DNA from 4 places in the Vibrio sp. R10-SG3-ISO3 genome. Region 4 is predicted to be linked to each of the others. Evidence: predicted binding sites of a transcription regulator. Region 4 holds the regulator's gene; each other region holds the start of a gene.
What was found. The regulator PurR, encoded in region 4, represses purine synthesis genes. The targets are predictions, from matches to a motif close to TNANGNAAACGTTTNCNTNA.
Positions count from the first base shown of each region.

Region 1: a site for PurR is predicted at 1,676-1,695, ahead of guaB (IMP dehydrogenase). Genes of this name have one in related genera too.
Region 2: a site for PurR is predicted at 1,918-1,937, ahead of metK (methionine adenosyltransferase). Genes of this name have one in related genera too.
Region 3: a site for PurR is predicted at 1,867-1,886, ahead of AC6R1A_RS05720 (formate--tetrahydrofolate ligase). Genes of this name have one in related genera too.

Region 1 covers NZ_JCBDHE010000043.1:33,302-37,216, forward strand. The annotation lists gene guaB (IMP dehydrogenase) at 74-1,537, opposite strand; gene xseA (exodeoxyribonuclease VII large subunit) at 1,783-3,114, shown strand; gene AC6R1A_RS12035 (zinc ribbon domain-containing protein) at 3,101-3,337, opposite strand; gene der (ribosome biogenesis GTPase Der) at 3,762-3,915, opposite strand, start outside.
Region 2 covers NZ_JCBDHE010000010.1:254-4,168, forward strand. The annotation lists partial or broken gene AC6R1A_RS01360 (DUF2189 domain-containing protein) at 1-94, opposite strand, end outside; gene metK (methionine adenosyltransferase) at 580-1,734, opposite strand; gene tkt (transketolase) at 2,093-3,915, shown strand, end outside.
Region 3 covers NZ_JCBDHE010000020.1:116,981-120,895, forward strand. The annotation lists gene AC6R1A_RS05720 (formate--tetrahydrofolate ligase) at 90-1,838, opposite strand; gene AC6R1A_RS05725 (hypothetical protein) at 2,098-2,286, opposite strand; gene AC6R1A_RS05730 (fatty acid cis/trans isomerase) at 2,325-3,915, opposite strand, start outside.
Region 4 covers NZ_JCBDHE010000017.1:162,206-166,120, forward strand. The annotation lists gene AC6R1A_RS04870 (TVP38/TMEM64 family protein) at 1-179, opposite strand, end outside; gene AC6R1A_RS04875 (TfoX/Sxy family DNA transformation protein) at 386-979, opposite strand; cyclic di-GMP riboswitch class I at 1,184-1,292, opposite strand; gene purR (HTH-type transcriptional repressor PurR) at 1,468-2,472, opposite strand; gene torD (molecular chaperone TorD) at 2,711-3,418, opposite strand; gene torR (two-component system response regulator TorR) at 3,657-3,915, shown strand, end outside.

The sequences.
Region 1 (3,915 bases), on a different contig from region 4:
GAGTGTACCCGCCTCTCTTCAATGCTTCAAGGAAAAAGCAAACGTTTTCGTCGAGGGTTTCTTGTCTAAGAAATTAACCGCGACGGTAGTTTGGTGCTTCCTTAGTAATTTGAACATCGTGGACGTGAGATTCCGCCATCCCAGCACCAGAGATACGAACGAACTCAGCTTTGGTACGCATGTCTTCAATCGTCGCGCTGCCCGTTAGGCCCATGCTTGAGCGTAGACCACCCATTTGCTGGTGAACGATCTCTTTTAGGCGGCCTTTGTACGCGATACGTCCTTCGATGCCTTCAGGGACAAGCTTGTCTGCGGCATTGTCCGTTTGGAAGTAACGGTCAGAAGAACCTTGAGACATCGAGCCCAATGAACCCATACCACGATAGGCTTTGTAAGAACGACCGTTGTAAAGAATCACTTCACCCGGAGCTTCTTCAGTACCCGCAAACATCGAGCCCACCATCACACACGATGCGCCAGCAACGATAGCTTTACAGATGTCGCCTGAGAAACGGATACCGCCGTCAGCGATAACGGGAATACCGTGTTGATTTGCCACTTCCGATGCATCAGCGATGGCCGTTACCTGAGGGACACCCACGCCCGTTACGATACGAGTGGTACAGATAGAACCTGGGCCGATACCAACTTTCACTGCGCTAACGCCTGCATCGATAAGGGCTTTCGCACCGGCACCCGTTGCTACGTTACCGCCAATGATATCGAGATTAGGGTATGCCGCGCGAGTTTCACGGATACGGTTAAGAACACCTTCAGAGTGGCCGTGTGAAGAGTCGATCAAAAGCACGTCAACACCCGCTTCAACCAATGCCGCAACACGCTCTTCGTTACCCGTGCCAGCACCCACTGCCGCACCAACACGAAGACGACCGCGCTCATCTTTACACGCGTTCGGTTTACGTTCTGCTTTGTGGAAGTCTTTTGCGGTGATCATACCTGTGAGTTGGAACTCATCGTTAACCACCAACACTTTTTCAACGCGCGCTTCGTGCATCTTCTCTTGCACTTCAGCACGAGTTGCCCCTTCTTTTACTGAAGCAAGGCTCTCTTTTGGCGTCATCACTGAAGAGACTTTCTTAGTGAGGTCGGTAACAAAGCGCACGTCACGACCGGTGATAATACCGACCAGCTCTTTGTTCTCTGTGACAACAGGGAAGCCTGCAAAGCCGTGCTTGTCTGTCAGTGCAACCACATCCGCGATGGTCGCTTCAGGGTTAACGGTAACAGGGTCAGTGACCACACCCGCTTCAAATTTCTTAACTTTACGAACTTCTGCCGCTTGCTGCTCAATCGACATGTTCTTGTGGATAAAGCCAATGCCACCTTCCTGCGCAAGAGCGATAGCCAGACGGGCTTCCGTCACGGTATCCATAGACGCAGAAATCATCGGAATATTAAGAGTGATATTTTTCGTCAACTGAGTGCGAAGATCAGCTGTGTTTGGGAGAACGGTGGAGTGTGCTGGCACAAGCAGTACGTCGTCGAATGTCAGCGCTTCTTTGGCAATTCTTAGCATTTGCAATATCTCACAATTAGAGGAGTAAAAAGAACAATCCAATCTCATCGTTTCGCATAATGAGGGCAACCTATTCACACTAGAGTGTGCGAGAACAATGTTGCATTTGGATTAGATATTGCGGACGGATTATACGGTCAACGCAAACGCTTGGCTACACATTTTTCTACTTTTTATTTGCAATCACCCCCTTGCTATGTATTATATTGCCGCTAATTTCCATACCCACGTCCATGGGATTAGCTGTGCCTGCATCCACCAATCAAAACATTTTCACTGTCTCTCGCCTCAACGCAGAAGTTCGCCTGCTGCTTGAAAACGAAATGGGTATCGTTTGGTTGGTCGGAGAGATCTCCAACTTCTCTGCCCCGGTGTCTGGTCACTGGTATCTCACCCTTAAAGACTCCCGAGCTCAAATCAAATGCGCGATGTTTCGCGGCAATAATCGTCGTGTCACGTTCAAGCCGGCTAACGGCAATCAAGTATTAGTCAAAGCGCGTCTCTCGTTGTATGAACCTCGCGGCGACTATCAGTTGATCATTGAAAGCATGCAGCCGGAAGGCGATGGCCGACTCCAGCAAGAGTTTGAAGCGCTTAAAATGAAGCTAGCTGCTGAAGGCCTGTTTGCACAGACTAACAAGAAGCCGCTGCCTGAGCATCCGAAACGGGTTGGCATCATTACCTCGAAAACCGGTGCGGCGCTCTACGATATTCTGGATGTACTGAAGCGACGTGACCCTTCACTGCCGGTGATTATTTACCCGACATTAGTACAAGGTGACGATGCCGCGATTCAAATCGCGCAAGCCATTGGCTGTGCCAACAGTCGTAACGAATGTGATGTCTTGATCGTCGGTCGTGGCGGGGGCTCTCTAGAAGACTTATGGTGCTTCAACCACGAGGTCGTAGCGCGAACGATTGCGGCGAGTCAAATCCCGATTATCAGTGCGGTTGGACATGAAGTGGATGTGACCATCGCCGATTTCGTCGCCGATATGCGCGCGCCTACCCCCTCGGCAGCCGCTGAGCTAGTGAGCCGCGACAACAGCCATAAAGAGCAAGCGCTCGCTAGTCGTGAGCATAAACTGCTCAGTACGTGGCGCCAGAGAGTGTCTGAGCAACAACGCAACCTGACTGGCCTGCTGCATCGTCTCGAACGTCAACATCCCACTCATCAACTTCAACGTCAGAGCCAGCAGTTAGATGAACTCGACATTCGCCTCAAGCGAGCGATGGATAATGGATTGCGCAGTGCAGAGCAACGAGTCGAGCGACTGCACTACAAACTCAACCTGCATAGCCCTGCACATAAACTCGCCAATCAACACGCAAGCATGATCCGTTTAGAGCAACAACTGATCGACGCGATGAATAAACGTTTGACCTATCAACGCCATCAACTCGCGTTAGCGGCGGAAACGTTAGATGCGGTCAGCCCACTGGCGACATTAAAACGTGGCTACTCGATCAGCCAAAACGCACAAGGCGATGTAGTGACCTCCACAAAGCAAATGAAATCAGGTGACACCTTAGTCACCCGTTTAGCCGACGGCACCCTCTTTTCTACGATTTCTTAGAGTCAATAGGACGGAACTCAAATCGAATCGCTGATTTCGATTTGAGTTCGTTGCACTGATTACAAAAATAATTTGCCGCGCCGCACGCTTGCAGCTTCTCTAATTCACTGTCGCACTGTGGGCACCAACCGATCTTGTTGTAATCATGTTGGCACTGTGTGCAGTGGTAGTGGCCATTCCACTCCAGCTCTTGCTGACAACTTGGGCATAGATTGGTGTTCATGATCTGTGTTACCTTTTTAATTTAGCTTAAACTAATATACAAAAATCCCATCTCCAACTCAATATCACACCGACTGGCTTGCTCTCATCGCTCTATGCTTCTATAAATGATCATAATAAGATCATCGGCAAAAGCCGCTGTGATCAGCGATCTCCCCCTAAAAGAACATTTATATAACCACACACCGAAAGCATAAGTTACATATGCTGCATTTCAATTTTAAAAAGCACAATTAACCAATAAAGATTAAAAATACACACTACAACCAGACTTAATAAAATGATCACTCATCCAAATACACAGTATGTAACTCGAAAATGAGTGGAAAAGAGGGATAGGCTCTTTGGTGGAGCCCATTGATGACATAAAAAAACGCCTTAGCAAGCTAAGGCGTTTTGACCATCATGTGATTATTCAGATAGGGCTACTTCTTACGGTTTTTCACCATGCCCATTAAGCGTTTGCGTTTACGCTCTTGTGATAGGGTCATCTTGCTCGATTTACCTTCATACGGGTTTTCACTGTTCTGGAAAGTAATTCGAATCGGTGTGCCCATAATCTCAAGCGATTTACGGAAG
Region 2 (3,915 bases), on a different contig from region 4:
CCTGATTACACGGTATGGTGCGCGCGTATTCGTGGTCGCTGACTTCCTTATGTTTTTGCTCTTTGAAGTCATGTGGGTTAACCGTACGAGGCATAACTCCTCCTTGATCAATCTCGATTCTCATCCTCTTCTTTGCCTTTTTACTGGTGGCCGAGAAAAGGGGTTGTTATGTATTTGTAAACAGAAGACGTTTTTAAACGCAAGCCGTTCGCAAACACGAGAGAGTGCTGACCCGATTCGCTGATGTGCTCCTAGACGCTGACGTTAAAGGGTGTGAACTCTCAGTTTTATGTTGGTGCCGTGATCTGAACACAAGCTTTGCGCGTGTTACTCGGCGCAGAGGGGATGGCAGTCACGTCTGGTTTTATACGTAAAGACGTCATCCTTGGATGCGTTCATTTAACATATTGTTAACTATTGACCTCAATGGCGTAAATTACAACCTGGGAGGTTAAATTTTGTTCAATGATGGGTGGGGATGCGAGGTCGGGGTGAGCACAGCGAGCGAGGAGGCCAGATAGCAGGCAAAAGAAAGGGCTTTTGGCGAACCAAAAGCCCTGAAATAGTGTGGCTCAGTGATTACTTGAGACCAGCGAAGTCACGCAGTTCTGCGGCTTTATTCGTCGCTTCCCAAGGGAACTCTTCACGACCGAAGTGGCCGTAAGCGGCGGTCTTCTTGTAGATTGGCTGAAGTAGGTTCAGCATCTCTTGCAGGCCGTATGGACGTAGATCGAAGAACTGACGTACCGCTTCAATGATGATGTCGTGCGAGACTTTCTCAGTACCGAACGTTTCCACCATGATAGACGTTGGATCCGCAACACCGATTGCGTAAGACAATTGGATTTCACAGCGATCTGCCATACCCGCCGCGACGATGTTTTTCGCCACGTAGCGTGCTGCGTAAGCGGCACTACGGTCTACTTTCGATGGATCTTTACCAGAGAATGCACCACCACCGTGACGCGCTGCGCCGCCGTAGGTATCAACGATGATCTTACGACCGGTCAAACCACAGTCGCCCATTGGGCCACCGATAACAAAACGACCGGTTGGGTTGATGAAGAAGTTAGTGTCTTTGTTGAGCCACTCAGCCGGTAGAACAGGTTTGATGATCTCTTCCATTACCGCTTCGCGCAGATCCGGCGTTGAGATAGAGTCACAGTGCTGAGTTGACAGTACGACCGCATCGATACCAACGATCTTACCTTCGTTGTACTGGAACGTAACCTGAGATTTTGCATCTGGACGCAACCATGGCAGTGTGCCGTTCTTACGTACTTCCGCTTGCTTTTGCACTAGGCGGTGTGAGTAAGTGATAGGCGCTGGCATGAGGACTTCAGTCTCGTTACATGCGTAACCAAACATGATGCCTTGGTCACCGGCACCTTGCTCTTTTGGATCCGCTTTGTCGACACCTTGGTTGATGTCTGGAGACTGTTTACCGATGGTGTTTAGCACTGCACACGAATCCGCGTCAAAGCCCATGTCAGAGTGAACGTAGCCAATTTCACGTACGGTTTGGCGTGTTAACTCTTCGATGTCTACCCATGCAGAAGTGGTGATTTCACCGCCGACCATGACCATACCGGTCTTGACGTAGGTTTCACACGCTACGCGAGCTTTTGGATCTTGCTCGAGGATCGCATCGAGAACCGCATCTGAGATTTGGTCTGCAATTTTATCTGGATGGCCTTCTGATACGGATTCAGAAGTAAACAGGTGCTTAGCCATGAGAGCTCCATTTAATCTGTTGGATGGGCGTCATTGCTCGCCCAGCACAAAAATAAGGTTAAATTATGTAGGTGTATCTACATCTAGACGTCTATTCTAGTTTTGCGTGCTCGAATTACAAGTTATTTTTGTGATTTAAGTAGAGTAAAAACGCGTATTTTTCTCAATCCGCCGCGTGAGGTAAAGAGCAATCGTTTGCATCAAACAGTAACGAAAACCGGCGGTCCTCGAGAAATTTGCAATAAATATCTTAGATCTGGCGCTGATTAGACAGTAATCGATTGCACCTGCGTAGATGCTCTGCGAGAATTATCGCCCACCTTAGTTATCAATTCGCTTAATGCATTCAGGAGCAGACATGTCTTCTCGTAAACACTTGGCCAATGCAATTCGTGCACTTAGCATGGATGGTGTTCAACAAGCTAATTCCGGTCACCCAGGCGCACCGATGGGGATGGCGGATATCGCCGAAGTTCTTTGGCGTTCACACTTAAACCACAACCCAGCGAACCCAGAATGGGCAAACCGCGACCGTTTCGTGCTATCAAACGGCCACGGCTCAATGCTGATTTACTCTTTGCTGCACCTAAGTGGTTACGAGCTGTCTATTGACGATCTGAAAAACTTCCGTCAGCTTCATTCAAAAACGCCGGGCCACCCAGAATATGGTTATGCACCGGGCGTAGAAACCACCACTGGTCCTCTTGGTCAGGGCATCACAAACGCAGTGGGCATGGCGCTGGCAGAGAAAGCATTAGCGGCGCAGTTCAATAAAGAAGGCCATGACATCATCGACCACTTCACCTACGTATTCATGGGTGATGGCTGTTTGATGGAAGGGATCTCTCACGAAGCATGTTCACTAGCGGGCACTCTGGGCCTTGGCAAGCTGATCGCTTTTTGGGATGACAATGGCATCTCGATTGATGGTGAAGTGGAAGGTTGGTTCTCTGACGATACACCAAAACGCTTTGAAGCTTACGGTTGGCACGTTATTCCAGCTGTCGATGGTCATGATGCTGAGGCGATCAACGCCGCCATCACTGCCGCGAAAGCGGACCCTCGTCCTACTCTGATTTGTACTAAGACCATCATTGGTTTTGGTTCACCAAACAAAGCGGGCTCTCACGATTGTCACGGCGCGCCACTAGGTGCAGACGAAATCAAAGCTGCGCGTGAGTTCCTAGGTTGGGAGCACCCAGCGTTTGAGATTCCAGCAGACGTATACGAGCAGTGGGATGCGAAAACCGCAGGCGCAGCATCTGAAGCGGCGTGGAACGCTCAGTTTGAGGCTTACGCAGCGGCGTACCCAACAGAAGCGGCGGAGCTGAAACGTCGTCTCAACGGTGAGCTTCCTGCGCAATGGGAAGAGAAAGCGAATCAAATCATTGCTGATCTGCAAGCCAACCCAGCTAACATTGCCTCGCGCAAAGCGTCTCAAAATGCGCTTGAAGCGTTCGGTAAAATGCTGCCTGAGTTTATGGGCGGTTCGGCGGACCTTGCGCCATCCAACTTGACCATGTGGTCGGGCTCAAAATCACTGGAAGCAGACGATTTCTCAGGTAACTACATTCACTACGGTGTGCGTGAGTTCGGTATGACGGCCATCATGAATGGTATTGCGCTGCATGGCGGTTTTGTCCCTTACGGTGCGACCTTCTTGATGTTTATGGAGTACGCTCGTAACGCGATGCGTATGGCCGCGCTGATGAAAATTCAGAACATCCAAGTATACACGCATGACTCGATTGGTTTGGGTGAAGATGGCCCAACGCACCAACCCGTTGAGCAAATGGCGTCACTTCGCCTAACGCCAAACATGAGCACATGGCGTCCATGTGACCAAGTGGAATCTGCGGTCGCTTGGAAATTGGCGATTGAGCGTAAAGATGGCCCAACGTCTCTGATTTTTTCTCGTCAAAACCTCGAGCAGCAAGCGCGTGACGCTGAGCAAGTGGCTAACATCGCTAAGGGTGGTTACATCCTAAAAGATTGCGCGGGCAAGCCAGAGCTTATCCTTATCGCCACCGGTTCTGAAGTGGAACTGGCTGTTGAAGCGGCGGCGCAGCTTACTGCTGAAGGCAAGCAAGTACGCGTGGTGTCTATGCCATCGACGGATGCGTTCGATAAGCAAGACGCAGCGTACCGTGAATCCGTACTGCCAGCAGACGTAACAGCACG
Region 3 (3,915 bases), on a different contig from region 4:
GTGGCTTAAAAAATAAAGGCTTAGGCACAGTGCCCAAGCCTCGTTCAAACTTGAATAAAACCTGAAAGGCGAAGCTAACTCGCTAAGGTTTAGCTCAGCCCGATGATGTTGCCGTCATCGTCTAGATCAAGATTCATAAACGCTGGTTTATCAGGGAGACCAGGCATCGTCATCACATTGCCACACAGGGCGTAGATAAAACCGGCACCTGCACACAGCTTGAGTTCCCGTACTGGCACATCAAAGTGACTAGGCGCCCCTTTGACTGCGCCATCAGTCGAGATGGACATGGGCGTTTTTGCCATACAGACGGCAAGGTGATCAAAGCCTTGTTGCTTGAACTGGGCCAGTTGCGCTTTCGCCAGCTCACTGAGCGTGATGGACGACGCGCCATAGCCTGTTTCTGTTACCGCCATCAGTTTCTCTTCCAGTGATTGGGAAAGTTGATACAGTGGCTTAAAGCTCGCGTTCGTCTGCGTTTGTTCCACCACCTTGGCGGCAAGCTCACGAGTGCCTTCACCACCAAGGGCAAAGCCTTCGCTGATAGAAACGGCGACATTGTTTGGCAGAGCTTCGATCAGCGCTTTCAGCTCAGCGAGCTCTTGTTCGCTGTCTTGCGGGAATCGGTTGATGGCCACAACCGCCGGCACGCCGTACTTGTTGACATTGTCGATGTGCCATTTTAGGTTTTCAAATCCAGCGTGCAGCGCGTTTTTATCATCATGGAATAGGGCGTCAGGCAAGGCTTGGCCTGGCTTTAAGTCGTAACAGCCAGAGTTGGCTTTAAGTCCGCGCAACGTTGCCACAATGACGGCGCAATCAGGCGCTTTGCCGGAGAGTTGCGCTTTGATGTTGCACGCTTTTTCAAAGCCCATGTCTGAACCAAAGCCGCCTTCGGTGACCGTGAAATCGGCCAACTTGGTGGCGATATTGTCTGCGATGATGGAAGAGTTACCGTGAGCAATATTGGCGAAAGGCCCAGCGTGGATCAAGGTCGGCACACCTTCTAGCGTTTGCATTAACGTGGGTTCGATGGCGTCTTTCATGCAGACCGCCATAGCGCCGGCGACTTGCAAATCTTCTGCGGTCACGGGCTGCCCATCGAGATCATAAGCTAGTACAACACGGCCGATACGCTGGCGCAAATCGCTCAGGTTGCTGGCAAGGGCAAGAATGGCCATCAGTTCCGATGCGGCTGAAATGTCAAAGCCATCTTGGCGCTCAAAGCCGTTGATGGTTTTACCTGGCTCGTTCTGACCCACGCGGATCATGCGCAGTGCACGGTCATTATGATCCATTACGCGTTTCCACACGATGCGTTCTGGGTTAAGACGCAGTGCTTTGAGTCCACTGCGCGTTTCGAAATCGTCATAGCCGTTGCGCTGTTCATGATACAGACGCGCGTCAATGGCGGCCGCCGCGAGGTTGTGGGCAGCGCTCACCGCATGAATATCGCCAGTGAGGTGCAAGTTCAACTCTTCCATCGGCGCGACTTGCGAGTAACCGCCGCCCGCTGCGCCGCCTTTGACGCCAAACACGGGCCCCATAGAAGGTTGACGAATGCACGCCATTACAGAGCGCCCCAACTTTTTCAATCCTTGCGCAAGGCCAATCGTGGTGACGGTTTTGCCTTCGCCAAGAGGGGTTGGAGTAATCGCGGTCACGACGATTAGCTTGCCTGTAGGTTGATCATCGAGCCTTTTCAGTGTGCTCAGTGAGATTTTGGCCTTATATTTTCCTTGGCTGTGAAACTCTGATTCCGTTAATCCAGCGTTAAGCGCAACCTGATCGATAGATTGCAGTGATGTCGTGCGACAGATTTCAATATCGGACAGCATAAAACCCTCAAAATACAGACTCAAAAAGTGAGGCAAACGTTTGCGCACGAATGATAGCGTGTAATCTTGCGTTGTAAAGCGCTTTTTAGTGACGGAATATTTTAGCGGATTGGGCGAAGAACGCCTACGCAAATTGGGTTGGACATGTAGGCCAATAACTCAGCGAACAATGTTGGAATGAACAGAGCGAGTGACAGAATAATAAAACGCCCTGCAAGGCAGGGCGAGTGAGGCGGCCCAGTTGACTGAGCAACTATAGTTAGTACCAGTCGTCTTCCGGATAGAGCTTCCCTTCGGGTGCATAAGGGGAGTCATCACGGGTGTGAGATGACCGGTTTCTCAAGCTGTCGAGTTGGTGCTCTAACATCTGTACGGTGTCGTAATCACCTTCGGAGCACGCGACATAGATTTGTTGCTCCAATGCTCGGATATTGTCTTGAAGTCCCATAACTACCTCCGATAACACGTTAAACCCAATTAAAACGTTTATCTGTTTTCAAAACGATTATAGTCCAGCAATCCAAATTCGATCGGTTGATCCGCTTTATACCACTCGTGCACGCGGTCACTGAACGGCCAGAATTCATCAGAACTGCGGCGAATCGCGAATTGATCCAGTATCTTAATGTAATCGTCTTCGGTTCGCAGCGCTTCTAATGATTCGACCAACTGATCGACCTCAGATTCCTCCAACGATAGGTACGCAGCCGGATAGCTACCGATCACTCCGCGCACTAAGGTTAAATCATCATTGGCGAAATCACGGTTACTCTCTTCATTAAACAAGCTAGAAATATTGGTGTGAGCGTTATTGTGTAGCAGAGTAAACAACTGCTCTTGTCCGCTTGGCGCGCGCACCATGATCATCAGGCTTTGTGGCAAATGGACCAGACCTTCACCTTGTATTGCATCGATACGTCTCAGGGTTGCTTCACTGCGCTCGCTTAGACCCGTTTGCTCAATCTTGAAACGGTTGGACAGTACGGGGGCGAGTTGGGTTTGGAGAATGTCATACAGCTCCGCTTTCGGATCATCGCTGGCATAGCGCACTTGCGTTGGTTGGTTGAAGGGTTCGACGTTGCGCTGTAAGAAATCACTCAACTGAGCGCTCTGATCTTGATACCAGCTCGAATGCTCTTGATGACGAACCTCTTGAGGAAGTAAGGCGACAAAATTACTTTCTCCCTCTAGGCGCAGGAAGTCCATAAACATGCGCGTCATCAATTGGTGGCCAAAGTTGCCATAGACATCAAAGCCTGCCACAAGGAGGTAATGAATGCGCTCTAACAAGGCATAATCAAGCACCCAGGCGGTTTTTGGTGGCGTGCCGACTAACCCTTGGACCACTGACGCACTATCAAAATGGCGAAATACCGTGAGAGCGGCATTGGGGTTCGTGCCACCGCCTGTCCAGATGATATCGGTGGTCAGGTGTTTGCCGTCTTTAAACCACTGATTGGTGAACTCAGATTTCGCTTTCAAATAGCGCGCTTGCTGCTTGGAATAACTGACCCAATTGGCAATCGGCAGCGTATTGCTTTCCAGCTCAGCAGGCAGTTTTAGGTTGTCGGCTTGCGAGCGATAAAACTCATTCACTTGCGGAATATCCGATTTATCGGGATCTAAAAAAAAGACCCAAAATCGGTCATTGATGACATTGAGCGCCAATTGTCCTCGGCATACCGGCCCTTTGATGAAGGCGTTGATGGTATTTTGTGCGTTGTCGAGCAAGTAGTTGAAGCGCGCTTTGACGGGTAGATCGATAAAGGCCGTCATGGGATTCGCCGCGACATCAGGCTCATAACTGGGTAAGGTCGCGACGTCATACTCAGCATCAATAAACCAGCTTTTCCAGTTGTGGTAGCGCTGCTTATTAAGCGCATAGGGCATGTGCGTCTTATCGACAATAGTGCCTTGCTCAGGGATCAAGCGGTAGTATACGCGCGCCACGCCCGGATCATCGTACGGCCTGCGAGTGGCAATGCGCTGAACCGGCTCGCCCGGTGGGGTTGCTGAGCGTACGATAGTGAAAAATCTCGGCTGCGCATCGTCTATCTCAGAGAAATAAAGATGGAAG
Region 4 (3,915 bases):
ATAGCGACATAGGCGAAGAAGTAACTCAGCGCGGCGAGGGCAAAGTGGGCGTCAATGATTTCAGCCAGCGCTTGCTGCTGGGCTTTGGCGTTATCAAGTGTCAGGTATTGACCAAAGTTTGCGCCTAAAAACACAATCAGAGCGAGCAAACCAATACCTAAAAGCAGTTTCTTGTTCATATGGATCCCTTTGAAAACATCATCATTGATCATTGTTAGATATGAACCAAAAAGCCAGTAAAAAATTTCGCCCTAAAGGGAAAAATACGTTGGATTCTATGACGAAGGAATGGAAACGCTAGAAAAGCATCGGCTAAAAACGTCTCAAGCCAGCGGTGTTGGGCTGGCTTGAGACGGGGATTGGAATTACTGAACGCTATCGCTGACTAGCTTTGCAGCTGATTCAGGAGCTCGTCGCGTCTTGCTTGAGGGACCACAGACCAGTGCGTGCCTTTAATTGCCCCCTCAAGTGCCCACAGCAGGTCGATGCTGACGTCGGCAGAGTGTGTGGAACGAATCGCTTTATACGCTTCCACTGCGCCCGTCTGCTCCAAACGGGAGACACTGTCGATACCCGCTTTCTTGAGCATTCGCTCGGTCGCTAGACGCAAGTTCGGCAGATCTTTCAGGCGCGTTGGTCTGGCGTTGGTTTGACGCTGCTTGTCTTTGTTGGCCGCCTCTAGTGCAGTGTTTGCCATCGCAATAGTCTGAGCGACATCCTGATCCCAGTCATGGCCAAGGGCGTAGTATTTGGTGACCACAGGGAAACCACGCTTTTTATACACGTATGGCTCGAGTCCCTGAGCATTAAACTGTTGGGCCAACGAGTCGTCGGCGCGTATGTGAAGTTTGTCATTTACCACGAGGGCAAACATGGTGTCATCAGCGAAGATTCCGAATCCACCAAACATTGAGCGAGACTTGATCTTGCCCAATGGTTCAAACAATCCCATTGAGTCTTTTAAAATTGGTTTATCCATGCTGTTATTCTCGGTGTATTACAATACGCCACCAAATTCAGGTCCGAGAGATTAGCAAAAATATGCAGGTTTTGTGTCAGTAGGGTGTCATTCTGGCTCATAAAAGAATAATCCTACTCACGGTGTGAGCGCATAATGCGCGCGCAACGTTTAACTCATTGTATTCTTTGCTTTTGATAAAGAATTACGAAGTGCACATTTGCCATCGGCAACCCCGCTACCAAGCAGTCATCAACGTTGAAATAGTTGAGTGGCTGCAACAGGCCGGAAGCTTTGCGTCCCATCCTTTCGAAATGGTTTGCCCTGTTCGTGGCATTCGTCGAACATAATAAGCATAAATAATTTATGGGCTAAACATCACGTTTTGATGGGTTAAATGTGATCTTAGTTCATAAAATAGAGGGGTGTTACCGAGAGAATAAAGCCCAGCGGATGAGAAGTATTCTCGCTGGGCTAGTCGATGTGATGTGCTGAACTTGTTCGTTGGTCTATTTCACCGTCGCCACGGTATCGCGCTCGACGATTTCTGGGTGCATTTCAAAAATACGTTTTTCATGCTCTTTGTCTTTAATACGTTCGAGCAAAATCTCAAATGCGTTTTTACCCACACGGCGCTTCGGCTGGTGAACCGTCGTTAGCGGTGGTGAAAAGTACTCGGCTAGCTCAATGTTGTCATAACCAATGACCGACATGTCTTCTGGAATACGAATGCCTTTTTGCTGTAAACGGCTCATCAAACCGAGCGCCATCGTATCGTTGAAACAGAATACTGCGGTTGGCTTTTCGTCCATGGCGACGATTTTGTCCGCGGCAAGCACGGCGGTATCGCACTCAAAGTTACCTTCTAAGATCCAATCTTCGTTGACGCTCAAACCCGACTCGTTCATTGCGCGCTTAAAGCCTTGGATGCGTTCTTGGCAGGCCGCTTTTTCAAAATGCCCACTCAAGCAAGCAATGCGCTTGTGGCCGTGATCAATCAGGTATTTTGTTGCGAGGTAGCCGCCTTCTTCCGAGTTGTCGATGATTTTATCGGCTTGTGAGCTTTCCGGGCCCCAATCCATCACCACCTTAGGGATGTCTTTATGACGGTCAAGCATTTCGCTCAACTCTTCGGTCAAATCTGAACACATCACTAAGATGCCATCAACGCGCTTTTCCGCCAGCATGCGAATGTAGTCACGTTGTTTCTCGTAGATGCCGCCAGTGTTACACAAGATCAAGGTGTAGCCTTGACGGTAGCAGTAGCTCTCAACCCCGTCGATCACTTCCGAGAAGAAAAGGTTGGTCGATTGAGTAACCAGCATGCCTATTGTGCGTGTCGAGTTACATTTCAGGCTGCGTGCAACGGCACTTGGGGCATAGTTCAACTCTTGAACCGCTTCCATCACTTTTTCTTGCGTGGCTTCAGCGACAAAGCGTGTTTTGTTGATCACATGGGATACAGTGGTGGTCGAGACACCCGCTAAGCGAGCGACGTCTTTAATCGTGGCCATATGGTTTTGTCCTGTCGATGACTGCCTACTATTCTATGAAAAGTTAAGTCTATAAAAGTAAAGTCTATACAAAGTTTAGAGTATGTAGACAGAAAGTATCAGAAACACAAAAACCGCCCTCAAAAAGCGGTTTGTATTTATTAGTTTTATCGTTTGCGGACCGGATTGTAGTCCGCAACGTCGATTTGGGCAAATAAAAAACCCGCCTTTGGGATCTCGCCACACCTTTTGTATGGGCTTAATCGCTATCGCCTTGCAGGTAGGCTTTATCCAATTGAATGAACGCGCACAATAGCGACGACAGCGCCGCATAGAAGCCGAATGTGTCGAGGCGCTGGCAGCGCTCGGCAAACCTCTCAATCCAAGGGAGTAGATGCTGCTCAATAAAATCGGCTTGCTCTTGGTAGGCGAGATGCGTGTCGCCTGCCGTCTGCTCTGCTGCATGAGCGCCGCGCACAATCAGGTTACCTAAAAAATCCAACTCTATCGCGAGATGATCAGAAGGTTCATTGAGCCCTGAATGCACGGCCACGCCATGTTGTTGGAGCAGAGTGTCCATCTGTTTGGCGGGCTCCCCATTGAGCAGTCCGGATTCATCTAAGTAGACAGAGGCGTAAGGCAACGCGCTGTCTCGGTCGGATTTTAAAAACAGGTCGCAATAGTCGGCTGATAGTTCCAACTGAGCATCTGGCCTGTCTTGCAATCGGTTCAATGCATCGATGAGCCTGTCTGCGGCTACGTTAAGCTCAGGGGTTTGTGCAAGTCCCGTCAGAAAGGTACGTGTGTCCACCGAATGATATTGGGCCAGCTCTTGCTCTGAGAGCTCTTTGGCAAACACGCTCGAAAACCACCAGTAGAGCTCGGCGCGTTGCTCATCAAAGGCGCGCTGCTCTTTTTCGGCGGGAGATAAAGGGTCGGAAATCTGGGCGTTAGGTGTCTCTGGCATGATGGGCTCTCAACTGAATCAGATGCCGTTAAGTCTAACGGATAAAAATGAACAGCGGTCAACCTGATTATGAGAAGAAATGGTCAAATATGGCAATTTGTGAACAGGGCAGCAAAGCTTGCTTTGCATCAATGAATCGCCAACTTTTCACCTCCCAAAGAGGACAAAGATGGAGTTGTGACTAATTATGAATAGAATAAAGCCATTGAATCAGTGTGTGAATAAGTGAGTAGAGCCGATGAGCTACCACATTTTGGTTGTTGAAGATGATGAAGTGACTCGCCGTAAATTGGCGGGCTACTTTCAAACCGAAGGGTATCAGGTGAGCCAAGCTGAGAATGGCGCGCAGATGCGCGACGTACTCAGTAGCAGTCGGGTCGATTTGGTGATGCTGGATATCAATCTGCCCAGCGAAGATGGCTTGATGCTGACACGTGAGCTGCGCAGTCAATCGGACATCGGTATTATCTTGGTTACCGGGCGTACCGACAGCATTG